2 linked regions of the Parasegetibacter sp. NRK P23 genome follow. The protein of the gene in region 1 interacts with the protein of each later gene in a pairwise test. Links are inferred from orthologs where the notes say so. Each region holds a gene or a part of one and is shown on either strand. Other genes may lie near its edges. The genes, in order: odhB and lpdA.

What was found.
Region 2: the proteins of odhB (region 1) and lpdA interact in binary tests that used the Escherichia coli proteins (3 or more experiments, as listed by UniProt). The link is inferred for Parasegetibacter sp. NRK P23 from one-to-one orthologs.

What each region holds. Positions count from the first base shown.
Region 1 is NZ_JAMDLG010000001.1:2,806,194-2,809,349, forward strand. What follows is about bases 266-3,095. They hold odhB (2-oxoglutarate dehydrogenase complex dihydrolipoyllysine-residue succinyltransferase), read left to right. Parts: upstream 266-817; coding sequence 818-2,374; downstream 2,375-3,095. Other genes in these bases: M4J38_RS11485 (2-oxoglutarate dehydrogenase E1 component), read left to right, coding at 266-797; M4J38_RS11495 (GAF domain-containing protein), read right to left, coding at 2,774-3,095. In the rest of the region: more of M4J38_RS11485, read left to right, coding at 1-265; more of M4J38_RS11495, read right to left, coding at 3,096-3,156. UniProt on the Escherichia coli protein: E2 component of the 2-oxoglutarate dehydrogenase (OGDH) complex which catalyzes the second step in the conversion of 2-oxoglutarate to succinyl-CoA and CO(2).
Region 2 is NZ_JAMDLG010000001.1:1,678,038-1,681,362, reverse strand. The notes cover bases 47-3,045. They hold lpdA (dihydrolipoyl dehydrogenase), read left to right. Parts: upstream 47-843; coding sequence 844-2,247; downstream 2,248-3,045. Other genes in these bases: M4J38_RS06775 (DUF4394 domain-containing protein), read right to left, coding at 2,361-3,045; bshB1 (bacillithiol biosynthesis deacetylase BshB1), read right to left, coding at 47-735. Also shown: more of bshB1, read right to left, coding at 1-46; more of M4J38_RS06775, read right to left, coding at 3,046-3,325. UniProt on the Escherichia coli protein: Lipoamide dehydrogenase is a component of the glycine cleavage system as well as of the alpha-ketoacid dehydrogenase complexes.

The sequences.
Region 1 (3,156 bases):
TCGGCGTACTCGGTTTTGAATACGGGTACTCTATGGCTAACCCGAACACACTCGTGCTCTGGGAAGCACAGTTCGGTGATTTCATGAACACCGCGCAGTGTATGATTGACCAGTTCATCACTTCCGCAGAACAGAAATGGCGCATGATGAGCGGACTCGTCATGCTGCTCCCCCACGGATACGAAGGACAGGGACCAGAACACAGTTCCGCCCGCATGGAAAGATTCCTGCAGTCTGCCGCTGAACTGAATATTGTTGTTACCAACATCACCACGGCGGCCAACTTCTTCCATTCGCTGCGCCGTCAGCTGGCCTGGCAGTTCCGTAAACCGCTGGTCAATTTCGCGCCCAAAGCGAACCTGCGTTTGCCGGCTACCTATTCTGAAAAATCGGCTTTCCTGTCCGGGAAATTCCAGGAAGTGCTCGACGATACCTTCGTTGAAAAAGCGGACGAGGTGAAGAAAGTATTGTTCTGCTCCGGCAAAATCTATTATGACCTCGCCGACAGGCAACAGAAAACGGGAAGGAAAGACGTGGCCATCGTACGCGTGGAACAACTGTACCCGCTGCCCGCCAACCAACTGGAAGCATTGTATAAGAAATACAACAAAGCTACCTGGTTCTGGGTACAGGAAGAACCGCTTAACATGGGCGCCGCCTCCTTCCTGCAAATGAACCTGAAAACACTGAACTACGGTGTGATCAGCCGCCAGGCCAGCGCCGCTACCGCTACCGGTTATGCGAAAGTGCACGCACAGGAACAAACTGAAATCATAGATACCGCGTTTTCAATCTAAACTAATCAGAAACCCGCATTATGATCGATATCAAAGTACCAACAGTAGGAGAATCCATCAGTGAAGTAACACTGGTGAAATGGTTAAAGAAAGAAGGAGAATACGTTCAGCGCGATGAAGTGATCGCAGAATTGGAAAGTGAGAAGGCTACTTTTGAATTGAACGCTGAAAAAGCAGGTATACTGCACACCAAAGCAAACGAAGGTGACACGATTAATATCGGCGACATCGTAGCATCTATTGATGATACCGCCGCCGCGCCATCCGGAAGCGCTCCCGCCGTGGAAGCGCCGAAAGAAGAAGCGAAACCTGACGCCACAGCGCGTGAGAACGAAAAATCCACGCCCGACGCTGTTGCCACAGGCAAGGGTGTGATTGAAATGAAAGTGCCCACCATCGGAGAATCCATCAACGAGGTCACCCTTGTAAAATGGTTGAAAAAAGATGGCGACCTCGTTCAACGCGACGAGATCATCTGTGAAATGGAAAGCGAAAAAGCCACTTTCGAACTGAACGCGGAAGAAGCTGGCAAGCTGATACAGGTAGCAAAAGAAGGCGATGTACTGAAAATAGGTGATCACGTGGCTTCTATCGATTCCGATGTGGCCGTGCCCGCCGCAGGCGCTTCGAAGCCCGCCCCCGCACCTGAAAAGAAAGAAGCCGCTCCCGCTGCCCCTGCTGCCCCATCTTCGGATGTAAAAGCGACCCCGGTAGCCGCCGCCATCATCGCCGACAAAAAAGTAGACCCCAAACAAGTGCAGGCCTCCGGAAGCGGTGGTAAAATCCTGAAACAGGACGTACTGGAAGCCCTCCAGAACCCGGGCCGCAAGCCCGGCGCCGCCATGTTCACCCGCGACGATAAGCGCGAGAAAATGAGCAATCTCCGCAAAACAGTTTCCCGCCGCCTCGTGGAAGCCAAAAATACCACCGCTATGCTCACCACTTTCAACGAAGTGGACATGGGTAAAATCATGGAACTGCGCGGTAAATACAAAGACAAATTCAAAGAAACGCACCAGGTCAACCTGGGCTTCATGAGCTTCTTCACCAAAGCCGTTACCTACGCACTGCAGGAATGGCCGGCCGTGAACGCATACATCGACGGAGACGAAATCATCTACCACCAATATTGTGACATCTCCATCGCCGTATCTGCCCCGAAAGGCCTGGTGGTACCGGTGATCCGCAACGCGGAAAGCCTCAGCATGGCCGAAATCGAGAAAAAAGTAGTGGAACTTGCCACCAAAGCACGCGACAACAAACTCACCATGGAGGAAATGCAGGGTGGTACGTTCACCATCACCAATGGTGGTGTATTCGGCTCGCTGATGTCTACCCCCATCATTAATATCCCGCAGTCCGCTATCCTGGGCATGCACAAAATACAGGAACGTCCGATGGCCGTGAACGGCCAGGTGGTGATCCGTCCGATGATGTACCTCGCACTGAGTTACGACCACAGGATCATTGATGGAAGGGAATCCGTTTCTTTCCTGGTAAGGGTGAAAGAATTGCTGGAGAATCCGGAGTTGCTGTTGTTCGGGAAAGATCCATTGAGGACGTTATTGGAGTTGTAGGAAAGATTTTCACGCAACGACGCAAAGGAGCAAGGACGCAAAGCATTGTTTGTGTTTAGCAGGTTGTGGGGATTAAGCTGTAGCGTATTTTTCATTTCTCGCAACTACGCTACGACGCAACGTTGGACCATGATTTACCAGGCTTATTATAAATACAAAGTGGATGCCTTAGTTGGGCATCCACTTTGTATTTATAAGATAATCTTTAAAAGAAAAGCCAAAGACTCAACGTATCTTCAAGCAATCAAGGCCGTAGCGCCGTTGCGAGAAATTAAAAAAACTACCCAAAAGAAACTCCAGCCAACCAACTAAGGCCTTGCGTCCTTGCCCCTTCGCGCTGCGCAGTGCAAAGCACAAAGCAGTTGCGTGAAAAAACTCTCCCCAGCACCTTACGTGAAACTACCGCATCACCCCCACCCGCAACGCCCTCAGCCCCGAAACACCCTGCAAATCCTCCACCTCAAAGCACTCCACTTCAGCTTCCACATAACCTTTTTCGTGCAACCGTACCAGGTACTTCCTGTATTCCGTTTCTTCCGCATCATCTGAATACACAATGGTTATTTTTCCCGCCTGCGTAATGCGTTCACCGCTTTTTTTTGCATGCGCCTTATCTATTCTTTTCTTCACGATTTCGAAGCGCGCGTTGTAGCTACCGTCTACATCAAAGCGTTTTTCGTCCATACGGAAGCGGATGGAAATAGTGGCATTGTATACAAGCACCAGCGTGGTAACATCCAGCGGATAAGGAAGCGAAGACTTCAATTTGTGTTGTGCAGCTT
Region 2 (3,325 bases), 1.1 Mb from region 1 along the record:
GGTGGTTTGTTGAACGAACGCATCAAATGATTGAACACCAATCATTTTTTCTGTAGTAAATCCCTCGGCGTGGGCCACTCCCACCATTTTGCCGAGCATTTTATCTCTTCCCGCCACAAACTCCAGGAAACCCGGGTTTGAAATATAGGTTTGTGGTTCATCCGCTTTGTAGGTTTCGGAGAAGAATTGGGATGAATAGGCTTTGATCGCCTCCAGTTTCCTTGCCGCCACCGGGGTGATATCGTACACAAAATCCGGTTCGTGGTAAGTATCCTGGATAGTATGGAAAACATACTTTGGCCGCCAGTGTTCCTGTGGCTTTCCATCTGCGCCCGTTGTTTCAATTTTCCGCAATCCACTTAGGAAAGCGGCGGTGGCAATCAGTTTTCCGGCACGTCCATGATCGGGATGCCGGTCGGAAAGTGGGTTGGTGAGTACAATTTCGGGCCTGTATTTACGGATCACCTCGATGATCTTCCGCTGGTGCGCTTCATCGTCCCGGAAAAAACCATCGGCCATGCCCAGGTTCTCTCGTACGTCCACTTCCATGATGGCCGCCGCTTTTTGGGCTTCTTCGAGGCGCAGTTCGGGCGTTCCCCGTGTGCCCAGTTCTCCGCGTGTCAGGTCCACGATACCTGTTTTTTTCCCTTTCAGTTTTTCCATCATCAACGTACCCGCGCAACACAGTTCCACATCATCGGGGTGCACGGCTATAGCCAGTATATCAAGTTTCATTATGAACGGTTTATGCTTTTTTGCGGCACAAAGGTAGGCATTTCCTCTTTTTGCTTTTTGCCCCAATTGGCTTACTTTCGCCTGTCATTTTAAACGAAATCAATAACTATGGCATACGACGTAATTGTTCTTGGGAGTGGCCCCGGCGGCTATGTAGCGGCTATCAGGGCATCTCAGCTTGGTTTTAAAACCGCCATCGTGGAAAAGGAAAGTCTGGGTGGGGTTTGTTTGAACTGGGGCTGTATTCCTACCAAAGCTTTGTTAAAAAGCGCGCAGGTATTTGAATACATTAAGCATGCGAAAGATTTTGGTCTGGAAGCGAACGGTAGCGCAGATTTTGGTGCCGTGGTGAAGAGAAGCCGCGGTGTGGCCGATAAAATGAGCAAGGGCGTTCAGTTCCTGATGCGTAAGAATAAGATTGATGTACACATGGGCTATGGTAAAATCAAGGCCAAAGGCCAGCTCGAAGTTACCGGGACCGATGGTAAGGTACAGGTGCTGGAAGCCAAACATATTATTGTGGCCACCGGCGGAAGAAGCCGTGAACTGCCTTCCATGAAACAGGATGGCAAAAAAGTGATCGGATACCGTGAGGCGATGGTGCTGCCTGAAATGCCCAAATCCATGATCGTGGTGGGCAGTGGCGCGATCGGCGTGGAATTCGCCTACTTCTACAACAGCATGGGCACCAAAGTGACCATCGTGGAATTTATGCCGAAAGTAGTTCCGGTAGAAGACGACGATATCTCAAAAGAACTCGAAAAGAGCTATAAGAAAATTGGCATCGACATCATGACCAGCAGCGAAGTACTCAGTGTAGATACTTCAGGTGCCGGCGTGAAAGCCAAAGTAAAAACACCAACCGGAGAAGTGACGCTGGAAGCCGATATTCTGCTGAGCGCAGCAGGTGTGGTGGCCAATATTGAGAACATCGGCCTGGAAACTGTTGGTGTGAAAACCGATAAAGGCAAGATCGTGGTGGATAAATTCTACCAGACCAATGTGCCCGGCATCTACGCCATCGGCGACTGTGTTCCCGGTCAGGCGCTCGCGCACGTGGCTTCCAAAGAAGCCATCATTTGTGTAGAGGCACTCGGTTACAACGAGAAAAAATACCACCACAAACCAGAAGCCCTCGATTACGGCAATGTGCCCGGTTGTACCTATTGCACACCAGAGATCGCTTCCGTGGGCTTCACCGAAAAAGCGGCGAAAGAAGCCGGCTACGAAATCAAAGTGGGCAAGTTCCCCCTGAGCGCTTCCGGAAAAGCTTCCGCTGCCGGACATACAGAAGGTTTCGTAAAAGTGATCTTCGACGCGAAATATGGAGAATGGCTCGGTACACATATGATCGGTTACAACGTAACTGAGATCATCGCTCAAACCGTGACCGCGCGCAAACTGGAAACTACTTACCAGGAAGTGCTGAACAGTATTCACCCCCACCCCACTATTTCTGAAAGCGTGAAAGACGCGATCGAAGTGGCGTACGGTGAAGCGATCCACTTGTAAGCGTATCTGTTTAATACAAAAGAAATCAATAAGAAGCGGCCGTATCAGATGGATACGGCCGCTCTTTTTCCTGACACCCTGGAAAAATATATACAGCTTAATGCTGCATGTGCTTATAGTCCCGGAGAAACTGCCATAGCAGATACCTGGGTTCCGAAACTGCTCATCATAGTAGCTCTACCCGTAGTGAGGTTTATGGAATAGATGCCCGTAGCAGTACCACTGGTCAATACCGCATAAGCCATCCCGGTTCTTCCCCCGATATCAAATCCGTTGCTCCCGTTGAACATCCCGCCAAGTGTACCAATTTCAACCAATGTACCATTATTGGGAGGATCCTGTTTAAACAATTTGCCAGCTGCCGCATCCACCACGAAGAGCGTTGTGGTAGTTGCCCCCGCAAAATTATTCGTATACGCGGCCGCTGTAACGGCCGGCGTTCCCGGGTTGAGCATGCCATCCACCATTGCTACGGTGCCATCATTAGGGTTAAGGCGTAAGTTCTGTCCCATATTGCTCACTAACCTTATGCGGTCAACCGTAGGGTTGAAGTCGAAGCCAAATTCGGTTCCCATCAAGGCAGTCGCAAATACATTACCCACCTGCGTGAAAGCAGCGTTGGAAGTATTTACGGTATATATTCTGCCGGTGGAACCAAGCGCATACAGCTGACTGTTGGCCGGACGAAAATCCAGTCCAACAATTTTGTCTCCGGTTGCAATGCCGGTCGCTGGTTTGGACACCATATACGAAGGCATCATCGGGTTAAAGATGATCAGTCCGTTCGATGCATCAGTGGCATAAGCTACAGGTGCGCTCTGAATGGCCAGTCCTATTACGGCTTGTGCGATTTTTGTAACCATAGTCGCCTTTCCCGTGTTCACATCAATGAAATAAAGGCCGGTGCCACTGTTGGTGGTGAGCGCTGCGATACTTACTTTATTATCCGGGCTGATATCGAATGCCGCCACCCCGGAAAAATTGACTTTCAACGCACCAACTTCTTCGAGCTTACCATCGTTGGGCGGATTCTGCTTGTATAATTTTTGTGTCGTTGCATCAATATCGAACAATACCG